4 regions of the Mesorhizobium sp. RCAM 06353 genome follow, and region 3 is predicted to be linked to each of the others. Evidence: predicted binding sites of a transcription regulator. Region 3 holds the regulator's gene; each other region holds the start of a gene.
What was found. Region 3 encodes LexA, which represses DNA repair genes until DNA is damaged. Its sites were predicted from a motif close to TGTTCNNNNTGTGTTCNG; they were not measured.

Region 1: the regulator LexA is predicted to act here: its motif matches at 2,099-2,116, upstream of parE (DNA topoisomerase IV subunit B).
Region 2: the regulator LexA is predicted to act here: its motif matches at 1,954-1,971, upstream of dinB (DNA polymerase IV).
Region 4: the regulator LexA is predicted to act here: its motif matches at 4,774-4,791, upstream of AC56QX_RS22365 (single-stranded DNA-binding protein).

What each region holds. Positions count from the first base shown of each region.
Region 1 covers NZ_CM185031.1:4,499,471-4,506,864, forward strand. The annotation lists gene parE (DNA topoisomerase IV subunit B) at 1-2,028, opposite strand, end outside; gene cpaB (Flp pilus assembly protein CpaB) at 2,266-3,198, shown strand; gene AC56QX_RS21675 (type II and III secretion system protein family protein) at 3,229-4,674, shown strand; gene AC56QX_RS21680 (hypothetical protein) at 4,679-4,948, shown strand; gene AC56QX_RS21685 (CpaE/TadZ family protein) at 4,985-6,199, shown strand; gene AC56QX_RS21690 (TadA family conjugal transfer-associated ATPase) at 6,196-7,394, shown strand, end outside.
Region 2 covers NZ_CM185031.1:3,599,116-3,606,509, reverse strand. The annotation lists gene AC56QX_RS17405 (dihydrofolate reductase family protein) at 1-264, opposite strand, end outside; gene AC56QX_RS17400 (NmrA family NAD(P)-binding protein) at 302-1,189, opposite strand; gene AC56QX_RS17395 (winged helix-turn-helix transcriptional regulator) at 1,308-1,724, shown strand; gene dinB (DNA polymerase IV) at 2,003-3,250, shown strand; gene AC56QX_RS17385 (hypothetical protein) at 3,387-3,728, shown strand; gene rsgA (ribosome small subunit-dependent GTPase A) at 3,971-5,005, shown strand; gene AC56QX_RS17375 (sterol desaturase family protein) at 5,038-5,568, opposite strand; gene AC56QX_RS17370 (NUDIX hydrolase) at 5,753-6,223, shown strand; gene AC56QX_RS17365 (hypothetical protein) at 6,241-6,948, shown strand; gene AC56QX_RS17360 (Gfo/Idh/MocA family protein) at 7,009-7,394, opposite strand, start outside.
Region 3 covers NZ_CM185031.1:4,764,732-4,772,125, forward strand. The annotation lists gene AC56QX_RS22940 (ComEC/Rec2 family competence protein) at 1-1,687, shown strand, start outside; gene lexA (transcriptional repressor LexA) at 1,681-2,418, opposite strand; gene AC56QX_RS22950 (GntR family transcriptional regulator) at 2,797-3,567, opposite strand; gene kynU (kynureninase) at 3,734-4,981, shown strand; gene kynA (tryptophan 2,3-dioxygenase) at 4,988-5,824, opposite strand; gene AC56QX_RS22965 (AMP-binding protein) at 5,821-7,394, opposite strand, start outside.
Region 4 covers NZ_CM185031.1:4,653,734-4,661,127, reverse strand. The annotation lists gene AC56QX_RS22400 (SulP family inorganic anion transporter) at 1-337, shown strand, start outside; gene AC56QX_RS22395 (ParB-like protein) at 334-954, shown strand; gene AC56QX_RS22390 (helix-turn-helix transcriptional regulator) at 918-1,811, opposite strand; gene AC56QX_RS22385 (hypothetical protein) at 1,897-2,427, shown strand; gene AC56QX_RS22380 (VOC family protein) at 2,460-2,837, shown strand; gene AC56QX_RS22375 (MarC family protein) at 2,941-3,570, shown strand; gene AC56QX_RS22370 (OsmC family protein) at 3,589-4,014, opposite strand; gene AC56QX_RS22365 (single-stranded DNA-binding protein) at 4,148-4,672, opposite strand; gene AC56QX_RS22360 (ArsR/SmtB family transcription factor) at 4,900-5,214, shown strand; gene AC56QX_RS22355 (SRPBCC family protein) at 5,229-5,705, shown strand; gene AC56QX_RS22350 (ATP-dependent Clp protease proteolytic subunit) at 5,728-6,333, shown strand; gene AC56QX_RS22345 (hypothetical protein) at 6,330-6,722, shown strand.

The DNA.
Region 1 (7,394 bases), 270 kb from region 3:
TTCGGCGCGTTCCTGGATAAAGCGGAAGCGAGCTTCCGGCTTGGTGCCCATCAGCTCATCGACCCTGTCCTTGGTGGCTGAATCGATTTCGTTCACATCGACCCTGAGCAGCGTGCGCTTCCTCGGATCCATGGTGGTTTCCTTGAGCTGCGCGGCCATCATTTCGCCCAGGCCCTTGAAACGGCCAAGCTCGACCTTGCCGCGCCCGGTGAACTCGGTGCGCAAAAGCTCGTCCTTGTGCGCATCGTCGCGGGCGTAGGCGACCTTGCCGCCTTGCCGGATCGAGTAAAGCGGCGGCACCGCCAGATAGAGATGGCCGCCACGCACCAGCGCCGGCATTTCCTGGTAGAAGAAGGTGATCAGCAGCGAGGCGATGTGGGCGCCGTCGACGTCGGCGTCGGTCATGATGATCACGCGGTCGTAGCGCAAATCCTCGTCGCGGTACTTTGACCGCGTGCCGCAGCCGAGTGCCTGGATCAGATCCGATATCTGCTGGTTGGCGGCCAGCTTGTCATTGCCGGCGCTGGCGACGTTGAGGATCTTGCCGCGCAGCGGCAACACGGCCTGGCTGGCGCGGTCGCGCGCCTGCTTGGCCGAGCCGCCGGCCGAATCCCCTTCGACGATGAACAGTTCGGCGCCGGCAGCGGCATTTTGTGTGCAGTCGGCGAGCTTGCCCGGCAGGCGCAATTTGCGCACCGCGCTCTTGCGCGACACTTCCTTTTCCTGGCGCCGGCGCACGCGCTCGTCGGCGCGCGCGATTACCCATTCGAGCAGCTTTGAGGCTTCCTGCGGATTGTCGGCCAGCCAATGGTCGAACGGATCGCGAATCGCGGTCTCGACAATGCGAATGGCCTCGATCGTCGCCAGCCTGTCCTTGGTCTGGCCGACGAATTCCGGCTCGCGGATGAACACAGACAGCATGCCCGCCGCCGAGATCATGACGTCTTCCGAGGTGACGATCGAGGCGCGCTTGTTGCCGACAAGATCGGCATAGGCGCGAAGCCCGCGCGTCAGCACATTGCGGAAACCGGCTTCGTGCGTGCCGCCTTCACCGGTCGGGATGGTGTTGCAGTAGGAATTGATGAAGCCGTCGCCGCCGAACCAGGTCACCGCCCATTCGAGCGAGCCATGGCCGCCTTGTTTTTCGCTCTTTCCGGCGAAGATTTCGCGCGTCACCTGGAAGTCGTCGCCGAGCGATGCCTTGAGATAATCCTTCAGGCCGCCGGGAAAATGGAATTCCGCCTTGGCCGGCGTCTGGTCCTTTTCCTTGATCAGCGAGGGATCGCAGGTCCAGCGGATCTCGACGCCGCCGAACAGATAGGCTTTCGAACGCGTCATACGGTAGAGCCGCGCCGGTTCGAAGGCCGCGCCCTTGCCGAAAATCTGCTCGTCGGGATGGAAGCGGATTTTTGTTCCGCGCCGGTTATGGACCTCGCCGAGGTGCTCCAGGCCGGTAACCGGGACGCCGCGCGAAAAGCGCTGGCGATAGAGCTGGCGGCCACGTGCGACCTCGACCTCGAGATGATCCGACAGCGCGTTGACGACGGACACGCCGACGCCATGCAGGCCGCCCGAGGTCTCATAGACCTTGGAGTCGAACTTGCCGCCCGAATGCAGCGTCGTCATGATCACTTCGAGCGCCGGCTTCTTGAATTTCGGATGCGGGTCGACCGGAATGCCGCGGCCATTGTCGGTGACGGCCAGATAGCCGTCGGCCGACAGCTCGACATCGATGAAGGTGGCATGGCCGGCGACCGCCTCGTCCATCGAATTGTCGATGACCTCGGCGAACAGATGGTGCATCGCCTTGTCGTCGGTGCCGCCAATATACATGCCCGGCCGGCGGCGCACCGGCTCCAGGCCTTCGAGCACCTCGATGTCGGCGGCACTATAGCCCTCGCTGCCATCCTTGGTCGCGGCCGGACGCTTGGCCGCCGCCTGCACCAGCGGATCCGCCGGGCGCGCGGGTGTGCGAACCGGCTGTGGCTGCTTGTCCATATTGCCGAAGAGATCGTTGTTGTCGTCCATGCCTGCCATCGGGTCCGATGCTGCGAATCACCCGTCGATACTGCCACGCTTTGCGGCGTCAAGCGACGGAGGTTCCTGTTACGTTCGGGGATTTGACCCGTCTTATCCTAAAACCATTCGATAACCAAGCGGGCGGAAATAGGTCGAATGCCACCGCACAAGATTCCTGATTCTTTAACAATGCGGCCTAGCGTGAGCCCAACATAATAAGAAACTGCGGGCATCAGGGGTTTCGGCGTGAGGGGCAAGGCCATAACGATGATCGGCATCGCCGCGGTTTTCGGCGCGATCTCGATCTTTGCCGCGGATTTCTGGGTCAAGAGCCAGGCCAGGCCCGATGCCGAGGAGAAGACGGCGTCGATCGCCGCTCCGGCACCGCCCAGGGTCGAGTTCAAGACCATCGTGGTGGCGAACGCGCCGTTGCGCTACGGCATGGAACTCGACCGCGCCAAGCTGAGCGAAATCCCGTGGCCGCAGGATTCGCTGCCGCAAGGGGCATTTCCCACCATCGATGGGTTGCTTGGCGAAGGCAGCCGCGTCGTGCTGTCGCCGATCGAGGTCAACGAACCGGTGCTGCTCACCAAGCTGTCGGGTCCGAACGGCCGCGCGACGCTCTCCAACATGATGACGCCCGGAATGCGGGCGGTCACCATCCGCACTGACGAGATCGCCGGTGTCGGCGGCTTCGTGACGCCGGGCGACCGCGTCGATGTCGTGCTGACGCGCGATGCCGGCGAAATCCAGGAAGTCGCCAAGAACGCGCAAGGCGCCGCCGGTTCGACCATCACTTCCGAGATCGTCGTCGCCGATGCCAAGGTGCTGAGTGTCGGCCAGGGCGCCGACGAGCGCCAGACGACGCCGCAGGTGACCAATTCCGTGACCATCGAGGTGACGACCGAGGGCGCGCAGAAAGTGGCGCTTGCCCGCACCGTCGGCACGCTGTCGCTGTCGCTGCGTTCCGCCAGCGAAGGCGGCGACGGCCAGAACGGCGTCACCACCATCTCTTCCTTCGGCGGATCGGTGGCGGCCAAGGCTCAGGCAGCGGCCGGCTCGCTGTTCGATGCGATGACCAAGGAGCCGGAGAAGCCGAAATTCAAGACGGTCATCGTGACGCGCGGCACGAAGGCCGAGGAATATCAGGTTCCCGCGCGGGACCAGAACCAGAAGTAAAGGCCGGTGGGGACCGGACGGGACAGGGCAATGTTGATGCGTACCCTATATCGAATGACGGGCCGGTCGCGCTTTGTGCGCACCCTGGCGATGGCGGTTGCACTGGTTGCGAGCGGCATGCTCGCTCTGCCCGGGGCGGCCAAGGCGGACAATGACATCGTCTATGTCTCGTCGACCAAGAATGCGTCGATCAAGGTCGCCAAGGGCAAGCCCAAGACGATCATCACGAGTGCCGCCTTCTACCAGATCGTCATCGGCGATCCGGAGATCGCCAACGTCAATCCACTGACCGACAAATCCTTCTATGTGCTCGGCAACAATCTCGGCACCACCGGCATTGCGCTGTTCGACGAGAAAAAGCAGCTTGTCGGCACGGTGGATATCGAGGTGACGCTCGACACGGATCAACTGGCCAGCACCATCCGCGCCAGCGTGCCGGACGCCAAGATCAAGGTCGGTTCGGCCAATGGCCGCGTGGTGCTGTCGGGTGAGGCGGATGACGCGGTCGCCGCCGAGAAAGCAAACAAGATCGCGACCCGCTTTTCCGGCAACGAGGAGGTGATCAACTCGGTCAACATCTCGTCGTCGCAGCAGGTGCAGCTCAATGTCCGCTTCGTCGAGATCAACCGGCAGGCAGGGCAGGATCTGGGTGCAAAATACAGCGCCAATTTCGCTTACGGCTTCGGCGGCCGCGATGTCACGATCGATCCAGGCACCGTCTCGGCGGCGGGAACCGGCGAGATCATCGGCCGGCTGCTGTCGAATGGCCTCTCGATCGACGTCGCCGTCAAGGCGCTGGAGGAGCGCGGCCTGGCCCGCATGCTGGCCGAGCCCAACCTGATCGCCCGCTCCGGCGAGACGGCGAGCTTTCTCGCCGGCGGCGAATTCCCGATCCCGGTTTCAGAGGACAATGGCAAGATCTCTGTTACCTACAAGAAATACGGCGTCAGCCTGGATTTCACGCCGACCGTGCTCAAGGACGGGCTGGTCAGCCTCGACATCGCGCCGGAAGTCTCGTCGATCGACGCATCGGCGTCCTACAATATCGGCAACATCTCGGTGCCGGGTTTCATCGTGCGCCGCGCCAAGACCTCGGTCGACCTGAAGAACGGCCAGAGCTTCATGATCGCAGGGCTGCTGCAGTCGCAAAACGACATCACCACGTCGCGCATTCCCGGCCTGGGCAAGATGCCCGTCCTTGGGTCGCTGTTCTCGTCGAAATCCTACCAGCGGCGCGAGACCGACCTGGTCATCCTCGTCACGCCCTATCTGGTCAAGCCGGTCGATCCGTCGAAGAAGATGGCGGTACCGACCGATGGTTCGCAGCCGGCCAGCAATGTCGACTATTTCCTCAACAACACCGAGGAAGTGAAGACGTCGGACACCGGTCGCGCGCTGGCGATGGCCGATGGCAGCGCCGCACGGACCGCCCCCGCCACCACGGTCGGGCACTTCCTCGACCTGCCGAAGGACTGAAGCCATGCGACTGGTCCTGAAATCGAGCATCGCCTTGCTTCTTGCCGGTCTGGCCGGCGGCTGCACCAGCGACGATTACACACGCAGCGAAGGGGTGACGACCGGCCCGGGCAACGCGCAGGCCGCCAACACCGTCATGCAGATGGTCGATCCGTGGAAATACGGCGTCCAGAATACGAGGCTTCTCGTACCTGCCAAGCGCGGCGACGCCGGACCTGTCACGCCCGATCAGGCCGCCGCTTCGAAGGCATCTCAGGCGACCGCGGGTAACTGACCTCAAAGGGCGATCAAGCCCACAGGCTGACAAAAAATGGCTAACGGCATCAAGACCAAGAAGATCCTGCTCGTATCGACGGACAGGACCTTCGTGCAGGACACGCGGACCGCATTCGCCGCCTCCGAGATCATCCAGCTTTCGGCGGTGGAGAAGAGTGTCACGGAGTTGCGTGGCGAGATCCAGGAGACCGATTTCGGCGCCATCATCGTCGACATGGACGCGGCGAAGCTGGAGGAGGTCGAGTCGCTGCAGCGCATCATGCGCCGGCTGGAGGGCAAGGCGCCCGTGGTCGTGGTCACCCAGGAGTTCAACGCCGCCGCCGTGCGCATCCTGGTGCAGCTCAAGGTCGCGGACTTCCTGGTCAAGCCGATCACCACGGCCGATCTGGTGCGCTCGGTGGTGCGGGCGCTGCAAGGGCCGGGGCGTGAGGAAAACACCGAGTCGCAGATCTACACCTTCATGCCGGCCGCCGGCGGCGTCGGCACCACGACACTGGCGCTGCAGACCGCCTTCCAGCTGCATCACTCGGTGACGCGCGGCGCCTCGACCTGCGTGGTCGACCTCAATTTCCAGCAGGGCGCCTGTGCCGAATATCTCGACCTCGAGCCGCGTTTCGACATCACCGAGATCGAGAACCAGCCCGAACGCCTCGACCGGCAACTGCTCGACGTGATGCTGTCCAAGCATGCCAGCGGCCTTTGCGTGCTGGCGGCACCGACGCATCCCTCGGAGATGCGTTCGTTCAAGACCGATGTCGTGGTGCGCATGCTGGACCTCGTCTCGGCCTATTTCGACAATGTCGTCATCGACATGCCGCGCACCTGGTTTCCCTGGACGGAGACCGTGCTGCTCGGTTCCAACAAGCTCTATATCGTCGCCGAGATGACGGTGCCATGCCTGCGCCACACGCAGAGGCTGATCCAGGCGGTCTATGAGACCGCCGGCAAGGAAGTGAAGCCGAACGTCATCGTCAACCGTTTCGAGCAGAAGATGTTCGACAACGGTATCAAGCAGGCGGACGTCCAGGAGATCCTCGGCGAGCATTTCGTCGGCGGCATCGCCAACAATTACCGGCTGGTGCGCGAGGCGGTCGATCGCGGCGTACCGCTGCACGAGATCGACCCGAACGCCAATGTCATCAACGACCTGAAGAAGATCATCCTTCCGGAAGAGGCGGTCGCGACCGGGGTTAGGTCGAAGTCGCTGTTCAGCTTCGGCAAGGGTCTGCTGAAAAGGAAGGCCGGATGACCAGTCGTTTTTCCACCCTGCAGAACCGCGACGCGCGCCCGCTGCGTCCGACGGACTCGACCCCGGTGGCGCATCATGCGGTCGTCATCCCGACCAACCGAAAGGCTTTGGCGGCAAAGCCGGACACCGCACCGGCAAAGAGCGCCAACAAGGTGCTCGATGCGCGCGTGCGCATTCACCGGATGCTGCTTGAAGAAATCAATCTCGTTGCGCTGGAGCGTTTGCCCAAGGAGGAGATGCGCCGGCAAGTCCATGATTTCGTTTCGGAAAAAACTCGCCAGGAGCGGATGGCGATCAACACCGTCGAACTCGAAGCGCTGGTCGACGACATCGTCGACGAGATGGTCGGTCTCGGTCCGCTCGAGCCGTTGCTCAAGGATCCCGACATCAACGATATCCTGATCAACGGCCACGAGAACTGCTTCATCGAAAAGAAGGGCAAGCTGCAGAAGGTCCATATCCCGTTCAAGGATGAGGCCCATCTGCTCAGAATCGTCAACAAGATCGTCGCCGCCGTCGGCCGCCGGGTCGACGAATCGCAGCCAATGGTCGATGCGCGCATGCTGGACGGCTCGCGCTTCAACGCGGCCATCCGGCCGGTGGCCGTCGACGGGCCGCTGGTGTCGATCCGCAAATTCTCCAAGAACAAGCTCGGCCTGCACAGACTGGTCGAATTCGGCGCCATCACCCAGAACATGGCCGAAGTGCTGGCGGCGGCAGTGCACGCTCGCAAGACGACGATCATCTCGGGCGGCACCGGCACCGGCAAGACGACGATGCTGAACGCGCTGTCGGCCTTCATTCCCGAAGACGAGCGCTTGATCACCATCGAGGACGCGGCCGAACTGCAGCTGCAGCAGCCGCATGTCGCGCGCATGGAAACGCGCCCCGCCAACATCGAGGGCCATGGCGAACTGAAGCAGCGCGATCTCGTCAAGAACGCGCTGCGCATGCGTCCCGACCGCGTCATCCTCGGCGAGTGCCGCGGCGAGGAGGCTTTCGACATGCTGCAGGCGATGAACACCGGCCATGAAGGGTCGATGGCGACCATCCACGCCAACACGCCGCGCGACGCCATTTCACGCCTCGAACAGATGCTGGGCATGACCGGCATGCCGATGACGGTGCAGTCGATCCGCAGCCAGATCGCCAGCGCCATCGACATCATCGTCCAGCTCACCCGGCTTTCCGACGG
Region 2 (7,394 bases), 1.2 Mb from region 3:
CACGATGCGCTGGGCGAAGGCGTAGAACGGATCGCGTGGAAACTTCTGCGCCGCCTTGCTCCAATGGGTGAGATAGCCCTCTTCGGCCATCTTGCGGCTGAGCAGAATGGTATCGATGCCGGCGAAGACGGTGTTGAAATCCTGTTTCAACTCCTCGTCCCAGCTGATGTCGTCGCCCCATTCCCAGAGCTGCCACGGCAGATCCGCATTGGCACCGACAAAGCCGTCGATCGACATCTGCATCTGAAGAATGAGCTTTTTCATGGGGTTCGCCTCGTTTTCGGATTCTATGCGGAAAGGCTTATGCCGCGCTTTGCGAGCGGGCGAAGGCTTGCGCCCAGTTCTCGAAACTGGTCGGCGTGGCGTTGCGCGCTGATGGCGCCTCCAGCGCCCAGCGCTCGCCCTTGTTGAAGCTCGCCGCCGTTTCGCCCAGCGCATCGGCGAAGCTCTCCGACAGGCCATTGGCGACCATGCTGGCGCGGGCATCGGCGGGGGATGCGGCATGATAGGCCACTTGCCTGCCGATCGCCTTGCCAAGGATCGCAGTGGCCCGTTCGAACGTGTAGTAGCCGCCGCCATGCAGTTCGATGACCCGCTCGGTGGGGAACCGGGCAGCGCCCAGCAAAGCGGCGGCACGCTGCCCGACATCGCCGGCGGCAATCAGCGGCATCGGCAGATCGCCGCGGAACGGCGTGGCGAAGACGCCGGAAGCGGCTTGCTGGACAAAGCCCATGCCTTTGGCAAAGTTCTCCATGAAGAACGAGGCGCGCAGGAATACCAGCTCATCGAGCCCGAGCACTTCCAGCCGTTCCTCCATCAACGCGGCACCGAGCGAAGTTCCCATCCTGAGATGGGCGTTGAGGCCGCTGAGCAGCACGACGCGGCGCACGCCTGAATGCGCGATCGCCGTTGCCAGCCGCTCGCCGACCTCTTCCTCGAACCGATGGAGATCCGGCGCGGCGACGTCGAACGGGATCATCACATAGGCGCTGTCGGCGCCGGAGAAGGCAGCCTTCAACGCATCGGCATTGTCGAGCACAACGCCCAGGCTGCGCGCCACGCCGCGCACCGCGTGACCCTGCCCTGCCAGCACGGAAGCGACTTCCGCGCCGACCTCGTTGGTGGCGCCGACAACCACGATGGTTCGCGGCGTGATGGCGGCATCGTTCTCGATCGCTTGCTGGTTCATGTCGTCCTCCTCCGAGAAACCCAGCCGTCATGCCGGAAAACGATTTACTTTTGGAACCATTTGACGGATGCAGCCAATGATGTCAATAGTAAAGTGATTTAAAAATGGAACCATAGAGATGTCGACGCGCGAAAGATCCGGCTGCCCGATCAACCTGTCGCTGGAACTGCTCGGCGACCGCTGGACGCTGCTCATCATCCGCGACCTGATCTTCGCCGGGAAAAAGCACTTTCGCGAATTCCTGCAGTCCGACGAAGGCATCTCCTCGCGCACGCTGGCCGAGCGCCTGCAGACGCTGCAGGACGAAGGCATCCTCACCCGCAGCGACGACCCGACCCACGGGCTGAAGGCGATCTACCGGCTGACCGAGGCCGGCATCGACCTCTTGCCGGTGCTGGCCACGCTCGGCGCCTGGGGCAGCAACCACCGCAAGGCGGATGACAAGCTCGCCCGCATCGCCGACGAACTGGCGGCCGGCGGCGAGCCGGCACTGGAACGGATGAAGGCGGCGCTGCGGGCGGAACATATTGTTTAGGCGGTAGCGCGGCCTTCCCTTCCCCCCTTGTGGGGGAAGGTGGATCGGCGCGCAGCGCCGAGACGGACTAGGAGTGTTCCAGCGGAGTGAGACCTTGGCGTTCCCTGGAACACCCTCATCCGTCGCCTTCGGCGACACCTTCTCCCACAAGGGGAGAAGGGAAATTTCCATGCCTCGGCTCACGGACGGGGGTATGAGTAAACGGTTTCCCTTGACAACAATCACCTTTTGTTCTCTATCTGTTCGCATCTATCAGCAACTGCGGATGAGCGGTCGGGATGGAAACGACAGCCACCATCCTGCATGCCGATCTCGATGCCTTCTACGCCTCGGTCGAGCAGTTGCTCGACCCGTCGCTGCGCGGCAAGCCGATCGCCGTCGGCGGCGGCGTGGTGCTCGCCGCCTCCTATGAAGCACGCGCCTTTGGCGTGCGTGGCGGCATGCCGGGGCGCAAGGCGCGCGAGCTTTGCCCGCAGCTGATCTTCGTCGGCGGCAATTTCAGCCACTACCAGCGGCTGGGCGATGCAGCGATCAAGGTGCTCGATGATTTCACGCCGGTGGTCGAGCGCATTTCCATCGACGAGGCCTTCGCCGATGTCGCCGGCTGCACGCATCTGTTCGGCTCCCCGCAAGAGATCGCCACGGCGATCCGCCGCCGCGTGCGGGCCGAGCTCGGCCTGCCGATCTCGATCGGCGTGGCGCGCACCAAGCATCTGGCGAAGATCGCCTCGCAGGTCGCCAAGCCAGACGGGCTGGTGGTCGTCGATCCCGGAACCGAGCTTGCCTTCCTGCACGATTTGCCGGTCGGGCTGATGTGGGGCGTCGGCCCGGCAACCAAAGCGCGGCTGGCCGAGATCGGCGTCGAGACCATCGGCGAGCTGGCGAGGACGCATAGCGGCGCGCTGACCAGGCTGCTTGGTCCCGCCGCCGGCGAAAAGCTCGCCGCCCTGTCGTGGAACCGCGACCCGAGGAAACTGGAGACCAAGCGCCGCGCACACTCGGCCGGAGCACAATCGGCGCTAGGCCAAAAGCCCGCCGTGGCGCAAGTGATCGTGCCGACGCTGCTACATCTGGCCGACCGTGTCGCCAGCCGTCTGCGCGCCAAGGCGCGGCCCGGCCGCACGGTGACGGTGCGGGTGCGCTTTGCCGATCTCAGCGCCGTCACCCGCTCGATCACGCTGGACCAGCCGATCTCTGCGACCACCATGCTGGCCGAAATCGCGCAGGACCTGGTGCGCGGCGTACTCGCCGACCATCCGCGCGAAAAGACGATCTCGCTGCTGGCGATCTCCGTTTCGCATCTGGAGGAGAGCGCCGAGCTGCAACTCGACCTGCCGCTCGGCCTCGCCGACGAGAAGCGCCGCCCCGGCAGCCAAAAAGGCCTCGCCCGCTTCGGCGCCGACCGCGCCATCGATAAGATCCGCGAACGCTTCGGCAAACAGGCGGTCGGCTACGGCACGGTGGCGCTGGAAGCGGCGCGCTCCGTGCCCGACGAATTCAGGGAATTGGCGGAAAAGGAGCTGTGAGCGCGCCTGGCGCCATTGGTCTCCTGAATATGACCGCGCCAGCATGGTAACCGAGGGGCGGCAGCCCGTGAGAAATCTTGATCTCCGCACACTGGCTATTCAAGTAAGGTGTAGTCGCCACAGGCCATGGAATCCGATGTTCGCACCCTTTATCGTTTGCGCGTTGGTCACAGCTCTCAGCGCAATTGTCAGCCTCGGTTTCTCCGTGGCCGCCGTGATGAATGGAACCGGCAGCGCCCGGACGGTGGCATTGTACGCCTGCGCACGCAGCGCGGCTTTGGTGGTGGCAAGTGCCGTGCCATTTTTTACGGGTTCGACGGAATGGCTTGAAGCCATCGCCTGGACAATGATCCTTGTGCAGGCTGGGGAAGCTGTCATAGGCACCACGATCGATGATCGTATGAAAACCTTCGGCCCGGCCGGTACATCGCTCACCAACCTTCTGGCTCTCCTGTGGCTCATCCAGTCTGTTCAATGAGATCACGACAAACAGGCTAAGCGCGCGAAACCGCCACGCTACAGACGAAGCGCCCGGCGGGCGCTGGCTTCCAAACCGCTCCATCTTCCAACGGTCGAAGGCGTTCGCCACCTTGAATGCTTGCCAAATCCCGCTATGCCGCCCATACAGCGGCTCGGGCAGATCGCCCGTCCCGAGAGGCTATCGCGCGCCTCACCTCAGTTTGCCAGGGATACTTGTCCGATGTCTGCGACGCCGTACCCTTGGTTCAAGCCGTGACGAACCCCTCAATCTCGCTTGCCAGCCTTGGCTGGTCGGATTTCTTCGCCGATCAGCTTGAGCCGAGCGAGGCAAGCCTCATCCCGACCCGCATCGCCATGGTCCATCGTGACCGGCTGAGCGGCCTGTCCCAGACGGGACAAACCGACCTGACATTGCCGCCGCAGGCCAACACCGGCGACTATGCCGTCGGCGACTGGGTGCTGGTCGAGCCGCATGATCAGCTTGTGAAGCGTCGCCTGACCCGCAAGACGGTGCTGGAGCGCCGCACCCAGGGCGGCCGGGTGCCGCAGCTGGCCGCGGCCAATGTCGACAGGCTGTTCATCGTCACCTCCTGCAATGCCGACTTCAACATCGCCCGGCTCGAGCGCTATCTGGCGCTGGCCAACGAGGCCGGAACGACACCGGTGATCCTGCTGACCAAGGCCGACACGGCAGAAGACGCCGAGACCTACCAAAGCCAAGCCGCCGCACTGCAGCGCGGATTGGCCGTGGTGACGCTGAACCCACGCATAGCGGATGCCGCGACCGCACTCGCCGCCTGGTGTGGCGCGGGGCAGACGGTGGCGCTGATCGGTTCTTCGGGTGTCGGCAAATCGACGCTGGTCAACACACTGGCCGGATCGGCGCAGCAATCGCCGCAGCAGACCGGCGCCATTCGCGAACACGACGCCAAGGGACGCCACACCACCACGGCGCGGTCGCTGCATGCCATTGCCGGCGGCGGCTGGGTGATCGACACGCCGGGCATGCGCACGCTGCAGGTCAGCGACGTCGGCTACGGCATCGACACGCTGTTTGCCGAGATCACCGAGCTGGCACCGCTGTGCAAATTCCGCGACTGCACCCATGTGCACGAACCGGGCTGCGCGGTGCAGGCTGCCATCAAGGCCGGGACGCTCGATCCCGAGCGTCTTGCCCGCTGGCGCAAACTGTCCGAAGAAAACCAGCACAACACGCCAGTGCAGAGCGGGCCTCGCGGAGCGAAGTCCCCCGCCGGCCGCGGCAAGCGGCGCTGAAACGACTGCCCTACTGCCCTACTGCCTGAGCCTCAAAGCCGCGCCGTGCCGAAAACCCGATCCCACAACAGCGACGTCACGCCGAAATTGGCATTGTCGTCGAGATGGTGGTGCACCGCGTGGCGGCGCTTGAGCGTGTAGAGATAGCTGGGATGGGCGGGATGCCAGTGGTGGATCATGTGGTGGACACTGATGTACCAGAGATAGCCCAGCATCAGCCCGCAGCCGACCGCGCTGGCGGTCGCGAAATCCGAGATCAGCCAGACGGGCAGTGCGATCAGCGCATGCACGCCGAGACTGAGCCAGGTCGGTGTGCCGACCGGACTGCGCTCCTCGACATGATGACGGTCGTGCAGATCCCTGATGTAGGGAACGTGATGCAGGACGAAGCGGTGCAGGACGTATTCGATCAACGTCCACAGAACGAGACAGATCAGCATCGTGCCGATCCATTCCGGCGCGCTCTCTTCCCCGGCCTCGATCAGCCCGGCCACGCCCAGGAGGGCGATCACTAAGGGATAGACCACGAAATCGCTGTAGTAGCCGATCAGACCGAGTTGCATTCCCGATGCCCCAACTGATTTTCGACTCGCCCCAGAAACGACGCTAACAGATTGCCGAACTCGCGGGTGAGGTGCAATCCGGATGCATCTGACATAGCGTCGCAATTTCCCGGTGCAAGTTCGGCGCCCATGATCCCTGCAGAATCGGCCGACTCGCACCACTACCGCAAACGGACATGCAATCATGGCAAAACGCAGTGCGGGCCTGCTGATTTATCGTCGAAGCGATGGCGAGCTCAGGGTGCTTCTGGTTCATCCCGGCGGCCCGTTCTGGGCGAAGAAGGACGATGGCGCCTGGTCGATCCCGAAAGGCCTCGTCGGCGAGGACGAGGACGAACTGGCGGCCGCACAACGTGAGACCGGGGAAGAACTCGGCATCACGGTCGACGGCCCTTTCGCACGCCTCGGCGATTACAAACAGCCGGGCGGCAAGATCGTCATCGCCTGGTCCATCGAGGCACGGGCCGAGATCGACGTCGCCACGATCAAGAGCAACACCTTTACGACGGAATGGCCACCGCGGTCCGGGTCGATGAAAGAGTTTCCGGAGGTCGACAGGGCCAGCTGGTTCAGCCTGCCCGAGGCCGAGGTCAAGATTGTCCAGGGGCAACGCCCGATGTTAAAGGATCTGGCGAAGCAACTGGCTGCCGAATAAACGAGGTAACCAACAAAATGGAGAGAGACACATCGAACGAACCGACCGCCATCCTGATGCAAAAAGTGAAACACGAGATGCAAGAGGTGAATGGCGGCAACGACGATGCTGAATTGAACTACAGACTCGGGGAAGAGCTCATCGAGAGATGGAGACGAGGATGCGATCTGGAGTTTCTCGTCGACCTACTGCGATCTGAAAAATCGGGTGAGCGGCTTCTCGGCGCCTACTACCTCGGCGAAGTGGGCGGGATAGACGGATTGAAGGGTCCGGCGATAGAGCTGGCCGATGACGTGCTTTCCAACTGCCGGCGCGCTTTCATCGGCTATGTGACAAGTTCCGGATGTTACGATGACACGATTGCCGACGCCCTGGCGAAATGTCTGCTGGACCTCGATTTGTACGTCCGAGTGACGGCCATGCGGTGGGCAATCCAGACATCCGCCGAAACATTCGAACAGTTTTCCCTGCTGGTTGAGTCTGGAGCGGGTGGCTTCGAACCCAAATTCGGCAATCCCCTCAGCAACGACTTCCTCAACGAGTCCAGCCTGAGGCGTGCGACCCGGGGGTTGGGTATCATTCGCCGCCTGCGCGCGGGCGAGAAAATTCAGGAGATCAGGAAGGACTTCCCCGAAGAAGACAGCTTTGTCCTCGACAATTTTCTTTTCTGGGAAACCCGTCGGGAACGCGATTTAGAATGGCGAAAAACAAAGGCAGGGCATTAACCGCAGACCGTGGCGCGAATCGCGAGTTTTCATATTCACTGCATGTGGGCCGTCGAGCGATTACTCTGCAAACCTTGCCGCCGTCCAAGCTCCACCGGCCGCATTCGACTCCACCGCCGCGGCAACAAACTTCACACCCCGCGCGCCATCCACCACATCCGGCACCTGCGCCGCGCGTGCCGGATCGATCGCGCCACCAGAGCGATGCGCCCGGATGATATCGGCGGCGTCGCGGTAAAAATTGGCGAAGGCTTCGATATAGCCTTCCGGGTGTGCGGCCGGCATGCGTGACACGCGCTGGCTCTCAGTGGTCGAACCATGGCCGCCGCGCACCAGCGTGCGGGTTTCCTCGCCATATCGGGAAAAGCGCAGTTCCTCCGGCCGGCCGCCCGACCATTCGAGCCCGGCCTTGTCGCCATAGATGCGCACGGACAGATCATTGTAGT
Region 3 (7,394 bases):
TTTCGCCGGCATCGGCGGCAGCGGCTTCTTTCTCGGCAATCCCAAGCTTGTCTCCGCCGACGACGGCGAGATGCCGCTCTCGTCCCGGCTTTTCTCCGGGATTGAAAACGCCCGCGAAGCGATCGCCGACCATATCAGGGCCACGGTCGGCGGTGCTGAAGGCGAGATCGCGGCAGCGCTGATCGTTGGTGTCCGCGCGGGCATTCCCGACGACATCAACGAAGCGATGCGGCGCACCGGCATCTATCACATCATCTCGATTTCCGGGCTGCATATGGCGCTTGTCGCCGGCACCATTATGGGTCTGCTGCGCGGCGCCTTCGCGCTGTTTCCGGATTTTTCCGCGCGGCGGCCGGTGAAGAAATACGCTGCTGCCGCAGCACTGGTCTCGATCGCCGCCTATCTCGTCATTTCCGGCGTCGTCGTTGCCGCCGAGCGCAGCTTCATCATGCTGGCGGTGATGCTGATTGCCGTCCTGTTCGATCGCGCGGCGCTGACCATGCGCAATCTGGCGATCTCGGCGATCGCCGTCATCGTGGTGTCGCCGCACGAAGTGGTCGGCCCGAGCTTCCAGATGTCGTTCGCCGCGACCGCGGCATTGGTTGGCGCCTATGCCGGTTGGGCGGATCACCATGCGGGAAAGACAAGACCGCCACCGCCAAAGCGATCCCTGCCGAGCTTTCTCACGCGAAAATTTCTGCTGGCGACGGGCGGATTGGCCATGACCTCCATCATCGCCGGCTGCGCCACGGCGCTGTTTGCCATCTGGCATTTCCAGCGGGTGTCGCCGCTCAGCCTGTTCGCCAACCTAGCCGTTATGCCGATCGTGTCGGTCGTGATGTTCCTGGCCGTTGCCAGCGCGTTGCTGATGCCGTTCGGATTGGATGCACCATCCCTTTACCTGATGGGCAAGGGTCTGACGGCGATGATCGCCATATCGGCGTGGATTTCGGAACGCTCTCCAGTCGATGCGGTCGGGCTGATCTCGCAGCAATCCGTCCTGCTGGTGACCGTCGCCCTGGTTATCGCGACGATGGCGACGACCTGGCTGCGGCTCGCAGCGCTGCCATTCGCGCTTGCCGGCCTGTTGACGGTGTCGGCTACACGCACGCCGGATGTGCTGATCTCGGAAGATGCGCGGCTGGTCGCGCTGCCGATCGGTGGCGGCGAACTCGCGGTCAGCCGGGCTCGCCCGAACGAGTTCACCGTCGACAATTGGAAACGCGCGCTGACTTCCGAAACCATCGTCGTGCCGGAGATGTTCAACAAGGCGGAGGGACAATTCGACATTGCCGATGCGGTCAACCTGCCGCCGGGAGCACCGTTCTATTGCACGGACGGCGTCTGTCTCGCCCGGCACCCGTCCGGCGCGATCATCGCGTATGTCGAAGATCGCAAGGACACATGGAAGGCCTGCGGTTTCGCAGACCTGATCGTCGTCAATGACGCGACGGGCTATGACGCCTGTCACAATCCGCTTGTTCTCGTCGTCACCAAACGGCAGCTCGCACGCAAGGGCAGTGCTGCTGTCTTCTTCGACCGCCAATCAGCGACCGGTCCGCCAATCGTCAGCTTCGCGGTGGATGGCCCGTATCGGCCCTGGCATGCGCAGCGCAAATATTCACGTGAGGCGAGAGGGCTGTTGCCCTGGCGCAAACCCGAAAAGCCGGCCGCTCCTGCTCAGTAGCGCCGGATCAGCCCGACGAGCTTGCCTTGTACCTTGACCCTGTCGGGGCCGAAAATACGCGTCTCGTAGGCCGGATTGGCGGCTTCAAGCGCGATCGAGGCACCCTTGCGGCGAAACCGCTTCAGCGTCGCTTCCTCTTCATCCACGAGCGCCACGATGATCTCGCCAGGCTGGGCGGTATCGGCGTTGCGGATGATGACGGTATCGCCATCGAAGATGCCGGCCTCGATCATCGAGTCGCCCTTGACCTCCAGCGCATAGTGCTCACCACCCATGATCATGTCCGGCGGCACCGAGATAGAATGCGTCTGATGCTGGATGGCATCGATCGGCACACCGGCGGCGATACGCCCCATCACCGGGATCGACACGGCGGAAACCACATCGTCGTCATTGCCGGCCGCGGGCAAACGCGACGATGCCGGCTTGATCTGACGGCCAAGGCCGCCCTGACCGAGGCTGCCCTGGATGACGCTTGGCGAGAATTTCTTTGCCGCGTTGAGGCCGGGCGCTATCGAATCCGGCAGCCGCAGCACTTCCAGCGCGCGTGCACGGTTGGGCAGCCGGCGGATGAAACCGCGTTCCTCCAGCGCCGTGATCAGGCGATGGATCCCTGACTTGGAGGCGAGATCGAGCGCTTCCTTCATCTCGTCGAAGGAGGGCGGAATGCCGCTTTCCTTCAGCCGTTCATGAATGAACATCAAGAGTTCATGTTGCTTACGCGTCAGCATGGCAGCCCCCAAGGCTTGAACAAAAGGTCTGAACCAGAATCGAAAAACAAACCCAGAACAAACACTATCTGTTCCAGTTGTGTTCTGCAACCGTTTAAAGTTTAGTGAATTTGTTAAGATGTCTGAAATTTTTTGCCCCTGGCTGCGTACGGCAATCGACCACCTCCGCCGCTGGCGTGCGCATTGAAATCGTTTTGGTTAATAGCCTGTGGCCTACCCCTGGATGCGCTTTGGCACCAGGCGTTTCAAAGGCGTTCGCGAGGTGGATTTGTATGGCTTATAGAGCCATTTCCGGCGGAACGAAACGAAATCAAAACGCCAACAATCACTGGCTCCGGGGCGGACACAGGCCGCGGGGATCTGGACGCCGCGCAAGCGTCATCCGGAAACCGATTTCAGGCTGCCGGCGCGTGCGGTGGAGGTGTTGGTGCCGCTGTCTTCGCTGTGAACATAGACATGCAGCGTGTAGCCGATATGCGCCGTCATCAGTGCCTTTGCCCGCTCGACGTCGCGATCGAGCGCCGCTTCCATGAGCGCGGTGTGGTGTTCGATTGCGACCGCCTGGCGCAACGCTTCCACGGCTTCCTCATAACCATGCTGCAGGCCGGCGGCTGCCCGCAGCGTTGGCGCCAGGACGAGAAAACGGTGATGGCGACGCAACTGATCCGCGATCGTGGAATGGAAAGTCAGCAGCCAGGGCGATGCTGCCGCGCTGAGCAGGGCTGCGTGGAAAGCCTCGTGCTTTTCATCCCATTCGTCGACCACTGCGTCGGATGGATCGTCGACCGCAGTCTTGCAACGCGACAACCGGTAATGCGCGGCGACGACGGCGTTTTCCCAATCGTGGCCACCTTTCTCGATCGATTGCTGGAGCAGTGGCAGTTCGACGACACACCTGGCGCGCGACAGGTCTTCCAATTCGATGCGCGAAACCGGGGCGACGGCAAAGCCACGATTGCTGATGGAAGTCACCAGGCGCTCCGCCTCCAGTCGCGACAGCGCTTCACGCAACGGTGTCCAGCCAATGCCATAGCTGTTGCGCAGCGCGCTGAGCTTGAGCGGCGCGCCAGGCCGCAGACGGGTCGTGAGGATATCGCGACGCAGCAGCCTGTAGGCCGCTTCCGTCTTCGAGAGTCCTTCGTCCAGCATCTTGTCTCATCCTTGGACTGCCACGCCAACGATTATATATGAAAGCCTTCCATGGCGTAAATTATATATAATGTTTGACAGGGTCTGGCCGACTGCCCATGATCGGCCAGCCGATTTCACCTGACGTGTTCATCTGGGCGCGCCTATGCGCGAAGGACAATCGATCATGAATGCAACGCTCGATCTCGCAGCAGTCGAAGCCATGGATGCGGCGGATCCGCTGCGTGCCATGCGCGACCGGTTCATTTTGCCGGAAGGCGTGATCTATCTCGACGGCAATTCGCTGGGCGCCGCGGCACCCGCCGTCTTCAACGAACTGCACAAGGCGGCGACGCAGGAGTGGGCGCAAGACCTGATCCGTGCCTGGAACACCGCCGGCTGGTTCGATATGCCGGTCGCGCTTGGCGATCAGCTCGGGCGCCTGATCGGAGCGGCGAGGGGCCAGACGGTGGTCTGCGATACGACCTCGATCAACATCTACAAGGTGCTGCATGCCGCACTCAACATGCGGCCGGACCGCTCGGTCATCGTTGCCGAGGGCGACAGCTTTCCGACCGATCTCTATATGGCCGAAGGCGTGGCCTCGACGCGGCCGGGCACGGTGCTGCGGCTCGAAGGCGTCGATGCATCAACCATTGAAGAGCTGATCGACGAGCGCGTCGCGGTCATCCTGGTCAACCACGTCAATTACAAATCCGGGCAGTTGCGTGACATGGCCGCGCTGACGCGCAAGGCCCACCAGGCTGGCGCGCTGATCGTCTGGGATCTCTGCCACACGGCCGGCGCCTTGCCGGTCGAGCTCGACAGCGCCAATGCCGATTTCGCCATCGGTTGCACCTACAAATATCTCAATGGCGGCCCGGGCGCGCCGGCCTTTGTCTATGCCGCCACACGCCATCACGACGATGTCCATCAGCCGCTCAGCGGCTGGTGGGGCCATGCGCGGCCGTTCGCTTTCGAACAGGGTTTTGCTGCCGGCATCGGTATCCGCAGGTTCCTGTGTGGAACCCAGCCGATGTTGTCGATGCGGGCGCTCAAGGGCGCGCTGGATATCTGGGACGATGTCGACATGGCAGAGGTGCGCAGGAAGAGCATCGCCTTAACCGACTTGTTCATCCAGCTCGTCGAAACCAGATGCGGCGCCTACGGTCTCGAACTCGAAAGCCCGCGAGATGGCAATGCGCGCGGCAGCCAGGTGTCGTTCCTCCACCCGCATGGCTACCAGGTGATGCGAGCCCTGATCGAGCGCGGCGTGATCGGTGATTTTCGCGCACCCTCGACCATCCGCTTCGGCTTCACGCCGCTTTATGTCGGCTACCGGGACGTCTGGCAGGCGGTCGAGGTGCTGGAGGACATTATGCGCACCGGCGCCTGGCAGGACGCCCGCTTCGCCGTCAAGACGGCGGTGACCTGAGAGAGGTCAAAGCCGGGTGCGAACCGTCCACAGTTCGGGAAACAGCACGACCTCGAGCATCTTCTTGAGATAGGACGCGCCTGATGTGCCGCCGGTGCCGCGCTTCAGACCGATGATGCGCTCGACCGTGGTGACGTGGTTGAAGCGCCAGCGGCGGAAATAGTCCTCGAAATCGACCAGCTTCTCGGCCAGCTCGTAGAACATCCAGTAGCGCTGCGGGTCGCGGTAGACGGTCTGCCAGGCGACCAGGACTTCTTCATTTTCGGTTCGCGTCTCGCGCCAGTCGGTGCGCCTGGCGTCGGCGCCGATGTCGAATCCATTGCGCGCCAAAAGCAGCAGGGCTTCATCGTAAAGCGACGGCTCAGCCAGGATCGCCTCCAGCTTCTGGCTCAGGTCCGGCCGGTGTTTGTGCGGGCCGAGCATTGCGAGGTTGCGGTTGCCGGCCATGAACTCGATGGCGCGATACTGCCAGGACTGGAAGCCGGAGGATTGGCCGAGTGCGTCGCGGAACTCGGTGTATTCGCTTGGTGTCATCGTGCGCAGCACGTCCCAGGCGTTGTTGAGCTGCTCGAAGATGCGGGCGACGCGCGACAGCATCTTGAAGCTCGGCTCGAGCCGATCGGCACGGATGGAACGGATCGCGGCGCCGATCTCGTGCAAAGCGAGCTTCATCCAGAGTTCGGAGGTCTGGTGCTGGATGATGAACAGCATCTCGTCATGCGCCGACGACAGCGGTGTCTGTGCCTCCAGGACTTTCTCCAAATGCAGATAGTCGCTGTAGGACATGCGCTCCTTGAACGACATCTGTGCGCCTTCGGACGCCGGATCGTAGGGCTCGCTCAATTGATTTTCTCCGTGCGCAGCCGGAAGCGCTGAATCTTGCCGGTCTGGGTCTTGGGCAGCGCGGCGATGAATTTGACCGAGCGCGGATATTTGTAGGGCGCGATCGTTGCCTTGACGTGGTCCTGCAGACGCTTGACGGTCAGCGCATCCGGTGCCACGCCCTGTACAAGCACGACATGCGCCTCGACGATCTGGCCGCGTTCGCCATGCTCGGCGCCGATGACAGCGCATTCGGCGACGTCGGGATGCGACAGCAGCGCTGCCTCGACCTCGGGCCCGGCAATGTTGTAGCCGGCGCTGACGATCATGTCGTCGGAGCGCGCGGCGAAATGGAAGAAGCCGTCCTCGTCCTGGGTAAAAGTGTCGCCGGTGAGGTTCCAGCCGTCGCGCACATACTCCTTCTGCCTGTCGTCGGCCATGTAGCGGCAGCCGGTCGGGCCGCGCACCGCCAGCCGTCCGGCCTCGCCACGCGGCACCTCGCGCATCGCATCGTCGACGATGCGCGCCTCGTAGCCGCCGACTGGTTTGCCTGTGGAAGCAGGCTTCATGTCACCAAAACGGTTGGAGATGAAGATGTGCAGCATTTCGGTGGCGCCGATGCCGTCGAGGATCGGCTTGCCGGTTTTCTCAGTCCATTCTTCGAAGACCGGAGCCGGCAACGTCTCGCCGGCCGAGACGGCGACGCGCAGCGATGACAAATCGGCGCCTTCATCCATGGCCTTCAGCATGGCACGGTAGGCGGTCGGCGCGGTGAAGGAAATGGTCGCTTTGTAGGTCTCGATGATATGGATCATGTTGGGCGGCGTCGCCTGTTCCAGCAGCGTTGCCGCCGCGCCGAAGCGTAGGGGAAAGATGGCGAGGCCGCCAAGGCCGAAGGTGAAGGCGAGAGGCGGTGAGCCGACGAAGATATCGTCCGGCGTCACCTGGAGGATTTCGCGCGCATAGGCGTCGGCGATGATCAGCAGGTCGCGGTGGAAATGCATCGTCGCCTTCGGCACACCCGTCGTACCGGAGGTGAAGCCGAGCAGCGCGACGTCGTCGCGGCCGGTGTTGACGGCGGTGAAGATGACCGGCTTGTCGAGGGCGGCGCGATCGAGTTCGGCGTCATGGTTGGCGGTGCCGTCGAAGCCGATGACCTGCTTCAGGAACGCGCTGTCCTTGGCGCAGGCGGTCATCTCATCCATCAGTCTGGTATCGCAAAGCGCTGTGGTGATCTCCGCCTTGTCGACGATCTTGGTGAGTTCGCCGGCGCGCAGCATCGGCATGGTGTTGACGACCACGGCTCCGACCTTGGTGGCGGCTAGCCAGCAGGCGACCATTGCGGGGTTGTTGGCGGAGCGGATCAGCACCCGGTTGCCCGGTTTGACGCCGTAATTCTCGACCAGCGCGTGCGCCAGCCTGTTCGTCCAGTCGGACAGTTCCTTGTAGGTGCGGCGGCGGCCATTGCCGATCAGCGCGGTGTGGTCGCCGAGGCCCTTCTCGACCAGCCTGTCGGTCAGTTCGACGCCGGCGTTGAGACGTTCTGGATAGTCGAAGCCGTCGAGCAGGAACTCAGGCCATTCACCCGGCG
Region 4 (7,394 bases), 110 kb from region 3:
GTCCTTCGTCAATGCCGACCGCTTCAAGCGCGGCCTTTGCGATCTCATCGACGCCCGCAACGAAACCGTGAAACTGGTTGTTCTGGAGGCCAGCAACATCGTCGAAATCGACTACACCGCCGCGCAGGCGCTGATCGACACCATCAAGCACTGCCGCAAGGCCGGCGCGGTCTTTGCCGTCGCGCGGCTGGAATCCGTGCGTGCTCAGGCGGCACTGGCGCGGTTCGGCATCGCTGACATGGTCGGCACGCAGCGCATATTCCACAGCGTCGACGCGGCGATCAAATCACTTGGTCCGAGGAAACAGCAGCAGCAAGAACAGGATGGAGTGCCATGATCGACCCCCGAGAACCCATTGTCACGCCGGTTCCCGTCGAGGACCTTCGGCCGACGCAGATAACGGTCGGCATGAGAGAAGTTGCGTTGAAGCGACAGATGATCCGGGCGCAGGATGCCAAGAAGACCGGGGCTTTTCTCGGCAAACACATGGTGCCGGTCGTATTGGGTCCCAAAAATCGCAACTACGTCACCGATCACCATCACCTCGCTCGCGCCCTGCTCGAGGAAGGCGTCAAGGACGTGCTTGTGACCGTGATCAGCGACCTGTCCTCACTCGACAAGGACGCGTTTCTGTTCGTGCTCGATAACAGAGGCTGGATGCACCCGTTCGATGAGAACGGCCGGCGCCGCGATTACTCGGCAATTCCGAAGACAATCGGCGAGCTGATCGATGATCCCTACCGGAGCATGGCGGGCGAACTGCGCCGGCAAGGTGGCTTTGCCAAGGACACGACGCCGTTCAGCGAATTCATCTGGGCAGATTTTCTGCGCCGGCGCATCGACCGCGATGCGGTGGCGAAGAACTTCGACAAGGCGATGAAAGAGGCGTTGACGCTCGCCAAGGGCAAGGACGCGGACTATCTGCCTGGCTGGTGCGGACCGACCTCCGATTGAACCTGCCTCGGCCGAGGCGCGCGCATGCCGGGACCACTTGATCGGCGAGCGCGATAGTCACCCGGCGTCTCGCCCATGACGCGTCGAAACCGGCGGTTGAAGGTCGACAGATCGTTGAAGCCGGCGTCGAAGGCGATCGTCGAGATCGCATCGTCCGACAAACGCAGCCGCACCGCTGCTCGGTGCAAGCGGGTCTTGAGCAGGAACTGGTAGGGCGTCATGCCGGCGACCTGCCGGAAAATGCGCAGGAAATGATAGGGACTGGTCGCCGTCTCATCCGCCAGTGCCGATAGCGAAACCGGCCCCTCAGCATCCAGTTCGATCCGCCGCACGGCTTCCGACACCCTTCTCTGATCGCGGCGGCTTGGCGCGTGCCTTACAGGGGTGGCGCCGCAAACCGTAGCCACGGCGGCGGCAGCAATGCGCAGGGAAAGTTCTTCGAAGGAACCCTTGTCGGCCATCTCGCGCGCGGCTTCCGCCTCGGCCAGCAACGGCGCCAGGGCTGGTAACGGCGGCAGGCGCGGCGCCTCGAAGGTGAGCGTCCTGGCGCCCGGCACGCCGGCGACGATCAGCTCCATGTAAGCCGGTCCGAAATGGAACGAGAGGCAGCGGTCGCCGCTGCCATGCTCGTGCCCGCATTCATAGCAGGTGCCGGAATTGCCAAGCAGGAGCGCGCCCGGCGCCAGCATCGCCGTGCCTTGCTGCGTGCGATAACGGAACGTGCCGCTTGTCACTGCGGCGACGCAGAAATCCTGATGGGATTCCTCGAACGGCCGGTCGCCGACGCCGGCTGTGCAGATCACATCCGCCACGTGCCAGCCGGGTCCGGATGCGAGAGTGCGGGTCGTCGCTGTCATGGCCGAAATATAGCAATTTTTCCCAAGCCCAGAACCCCGTCAGTGCCTACTCCTCCCGATCTCCTGACAGAAAGAGACCGCAGCCATGTTCGATCCCTTTGCCGAAGCCCTGCACAGTCCCGGACCAATCGGCGGGCTTGCCGAAAAACTGAACCTTTACGGCCGCTTCGTCGGCGCCTGGACGTTTGACGCCTCCCGCCATCTCGAGGATGGCACCGTGCTGACCGGGCGTGGCGAGGTGCATTTCGGCTGGGTGCTGGAAGGCCGCGCCATCCAGGACGTGTGGATCCTGCCCGGGCGGAACACCGGTTCCCAGCGTTCCCTCGGCAAATGGACCTTCTACGGCACGACGCTGCGGGTCTATGATCCCGGCGCGGACGCCTGGCACATTTTCTGGAGCGATCCACGCAACCAGTACTTTAGCCGCCAACTCGGCCGCGCCGAGGGCGACACGATCGTGCAGGTCGGTGCAGACGGCACCGGCTCCTCGGTGCGTTGGAGTTTTTCGCGGATCACCGAAAATTCCTTCCGCTGGCTCGGCGAGCGCTCGCACGACAATGGCGGGACATGGCGGCTCGAAGTCGAATTCCTGGCGCAGCGCGTGACGGCAGCCTGACGCAGCAACTCATTGTAACAATGGAGAAAATCATGTTCGATCATATATCGGTCGGCGTCCGCGACGCCAACGCCTCGAAGCGTTTCTATGACGCCGCGTTGCAGCCGCTCGGCTATACTTGTCTCAGCCAGTCACCAGGCTCACTGGGTTACGGCGCGCAGAGCGTCGCGCTGTGGGTCAACGAGGCAGCGCGGCCGGTGCCGGCGGACGAGAAATCCGGCCTGCATTTCTGCTTTGCCGCGCCGACACGAGACAGCGTCGACGCCTTCCATGCCGATGCCCTGCGCGAAGGCGGCAGCGACAATGGCGCGCCGGGCCTGCGCGCCGACTACGGCGAGACCTATTACGCCGCCTTCGTCGTTGACCCGGACGGCTATCGTCTCGAGGCTTATTGCAGCACTACCGGCTGACCCTGTCGAGAGCTGTAGTTTCGCAGTCCCGACAGTTCCCACCGACCGGGCTTTGCTCTACCAATATCGGGGCGCGGGCTCGGCCCGGCGGGAGGGGTCAGCGATGCCGAGTTTCGACAGCCTGTTCAATGCCTTCGTCACCATACTCGTGACCATCGATCCGCCCGGCCTGGCGCCGTTGTTCCTCGCCGTGACACGCGGCATGAACCGCGAAGAGCGCCAGCAGGTTTCGGTGCGCGCTTCGATCATCGGCTTCCTGGTGATGGCGCTGTTCGCGGTGGCCGGTGCCTCGATCCTGTCGGTGTTCGGCATCACGCTGCCGGCCTTCCGCGTCGCCGGCGGGTTTCTGCTGTTCTTCATCGCCTTCGAGATGGTCTTCGAGCGCCGGCAGGACCGCAAGGAGAAGATCGGCGACGTCGCCATCACCAAGGACATGATCCACAACATCGCCGCTTTCCCGCTGGCGATCCCGCTGATCGCCGGCCCCGGCGCGATTTCGGCGACGGTGCTGCTTTCCGGCTCGTTTCAGGGTTTTGCCGCGCAGGCCGCACTCGTCGGCATCATCTTCGTCTGCCTCGCCATCACCTATCTGGTGTTCGTGCTGTCGGAACGCATCGACCGCATCCTCGGCCAGACCGGCCGCTCGATCCTGACCCGCCTGCTCGGCGTCATCCTGGCCGCACTGGCGGTGCAGTTCGTGGCGGATGGCATCAAGGCATTGATGGCCGGGTGAACGGCAGTTCCTGCTGCCCTACTTCGTCGTCGTATCGATGACCTCGAAATCGTGTGTGATCGTGGCCGTCTTGGCCATCATGGCGGAAGCAGAGCAGTATTTTTCGATCGACAGGTCGATCGCCCGCTTCACCTTGTCGGACGAGAGCGCCCTACCCCTGACGATGAAATGCATGTGGATGCGCGTGAAGACCTTTGGCTCGGTCTCGGCCCGGTCGGCATCGAGTTCGACCACGCAGTCCTCGACCGCCTCGCGGCCTTTTTCCAGGATATGCACGACATCATAGGCCGAGCAACCGCCAGTGCCAATCAGCACCAGTTCCATCGGACTTGGCCCCGGTGTCTTGCCTTCAGGCCCCACTGCGGTTCCCAGCACGACCTTATGACCACTTCCGGACTCGCCAACGAAGGTGCGTTCCTCGACCCATTTTACCCGTGCTTTCACCGTAGCAGTCCTTCCCGTATTCCTTGATCGCTAATCAGCCTTCAATTCGACAATGCAAAACCCCGAAAGTCCATGCGGGACTCTCGGGGCGTGTATCGATCGCGCGACATCAGCCGCCTGGTATTGCTTTCGATCAAAACGGGATTTCGTCGTCCAGTTCGCGCGACGAACCGCCGCCACCGCCGCCGCCCCTGGGAGCGCCGCCGCCACGGTTGAAGCTTTCGGTCGGGCTGGACTGACCGAAATCGGAACCGCGGCTGCTGCCGCCGCCGGAATAGCTGCCGACCTGGCCGCCCTCACCCTGGCCGCGCGCGTCGAGCATCTGCAGCTCGCCGCGGAATTTCTGTAGCACGACTTCCGTCGTGTACTTGTCGGCACCGGTCTGGTCCTGCCATTTGCGCGTCTGCAGCTGGCCCTCGACATAGACCTTCATGCCCTTCTTCAGATACTGCTCGGCCACCTTGGCGATGCCCTCATTGAAGATGACGACATTGTGCCACTCGGTCTTTTCCTTGCGCTCGCCCGAATTCTTGTCGCGCCAGCTTTCCGACGTGGCGATGCGGATGTTGACGACCGGCTCGCCCGAGTTCAGGCGACGGATCTCAGGGTCCGCGCCGAGATTGCCGACCAGAATGACCTTGTTGACGCTACCCGCCATGATTTTTCTCCGCGCTCATCCGAAAACAAAATTTTGTCGCAGCACCTTACAGGCTACCGGCGTCAGCCGCTTGCCAAGGCTGGCTTTTCCCACAACGTTTTTGTTCCCTTTTCGTTCCTATATGCACTGCCGCTGATTGTCAAGGAATGGCAGCAATACCCGAGCGAGATATATGGGTTTCAAAACAGCGCTTGCCAAATCGATAAGTATCGACTTATGCTTTTGCCATGATCGAAGCCGAGATTTTCCGCGCCCTGGCCGACCCGACGCGTCGCGCCGTCTTCGAGCGTCTCGCCACAGCTGAGATGAGCGTGTCGGAACTGCGCAATGGCCTGACGGTATCGCAGCCGGCCGTGTCGCAGCATCTGGCGGTGTTGCGCGGCGCCGGCCTCGTGGTCGAGCGGCGGGCCGGCCGCAACGCCTATTACCGCGCCGATCCGCAAGGGCTTGCCCCCTTGCTCTCCTGGATCGAGCGCTACCGGACCTTCTGGCCGGAGCGCATTGAAAGGCTGAAGACGGTTTTGAAGGACATGGATCAATGAAAGATTTGGGATCAATGAACGCCATGACCCAGGGCGAAGCCACCCCTGACGCGCTCGAGTTCGAATACGACCTTGCCGAACCGCCGGAAAAAGTGTGGCGGGCGCTGACCGTACCGGAACTGCTCGCCGCCTGGATGATGCCGAACGACATCAAACCGCAGACCGGCAGCCGTTTTGCCTTCGCGGGACCGGAGGCTCCGATCGAGTGCGAAATCCTCGACGCCGAGCCGGAGCGCCTGCTGCGCTATTCCTGGCGGGAGCAGCCGGCCGGTGTGGCGCGGCAGGATCCGCTCGACAGTATCGTCACCTTCACACTCGCCCGCACCGTTTCCGGCGGCACGCATCTGCGCATCGTCCATGCCGGTTTTGCTGGGAAAGCGATGCCCGCAGTCGCCATGGCGGGCACCGGCTGCCGGCTTTCGCTGGGATTGCGTGGGGCCGGAAAGCCCACCGCCGCCAACACACCGCGCCTTCTGCTGCGCGCGGCATAAATACGGAAATCGGAGACGAAAAATGAGCGGTATTGCCAGTCTGGTGCCGATGGTGATCGAGCAATCGAGCCGCGGCGAACGCGCCTTCGACATATTTTCGCGGCTGCTGCGCGAGCGCATCGTCTTCATCAACGGCGAGATCAACGACGACGTCTCGGCGCTGGTCTGCGCGCAACTCTTGTCGCTGGAGTCGGACAATCCCGACAAGGAGATCTCGCTCTACATCAACTCGCCCGGCGGCGTGGTGACCAGCGGTTTCGCCATCTACGACACGATGCAGTATATCAGCTGCCCGGTATCGACCGTGTGCATGGGCTTTGCCGCCTCGATGGGATCGTTCCTGCTGATGGCCGGCACAGCGGGGCGCCGCATCGCGCTGCCGAACGCCACCATCCTGCTGCATCAGCCGCTTGGCGGCTTCCAGGGCCAGGCCTCCGATATCCAGCGCCATGCCGAGCGGATCGGCAAGACCAAACGCCATATGGCCGAACTCTACGCGCAGCATTGCGGCCGAACCTATGAAGAGGTCGAGCGCACGCTCGACCGCGATCATTTCATGACCGCCCGCGAGGCGCAGGCATGGGGCATTGTCGACCACGTCTTCGACACGCGCAAAAAGGCGGCATGAAGCCAGCGTCGGATCGGAATCCTGCCTGCTGTCGAAGATTTGACGATGCCGGTCTGGCCGCGCTGGCGGCACGTCACTATAATCCCGGGATCACCGACACTCATTCGCCCAGGACATCGCGTCGCATCATCGCCGCTGCGGTGCTCGCCATCGCCAGCCTTTTGAGCAACATGGCACTCGCCGACGACAGTTCGGTGCAGGCACAGAAAGGCGCCCTGCCCGGCGTGAGCGGCGATTATCGCATTGCCAAGCCCGCCCCCGTGCCGGAGCCCGACGACGCATTCCCCAGCAACGGCAACGGCACGTTCAAGATTGGCGATACCGATGTCAGGATTTCCGGCAGCATCGCGGTCGATATCGCCACGGGCGGATTCAAGCCACGGAAGTAAGCTGCCGCCGCCGCGGACAGCTCAGCCATTTTCCAAAAAACAGCCCCGCCGTGCCCTTGGGCAAACGGACGGGGCTTTTCTGGATCTTAAATCCATATTTTGCCGGGAGTGTACTGCCGGCGTTTGATTTCGGATGCTACGCGGCGTCAGCCGACGATCCGACTAGCAGTCTCTAATTGTTGAGGGATACGGCAAGTCACGGTTTGTCGGGTGGCGCAAACGCTAAACCCTGGCACTTATGCCTGCCGCGGCTCCAACGAGATGTGGAGCCCTTGGGGACTATCCGGTGGCGTCATGCTCCGCTCCTGTGTCCGTTGCGACATTGTCGTCGTGAAGCACAGATCGCTAGTGCCTGCGGCGTCTCGCAGGCCGCCTTGGGGCGGCGAGGCCATCGAAGGACGGCCGGCTTCACTTGACTTTTGGAGACTGCTCCTGTGAGCCGGCCACGTCAACCATCAATAGCCGGTTACCGAAAATTGTGATCGCCGGGAGGTTACGTCCAGGTCAGTTTTTGCACAGCTTTGTCAGGAGCGTGTTCGGCCTTTGTTCTTTCCGCTTGCCCCTTCGCGCGAAAGACGGTTAAACGACTTTCGTCGAGAATTGTGGCGTCTCTCGACGTGGCGGCAATAATACCTACATAGGGGATGGTCGGGAAAACCCGCCAATCCCACG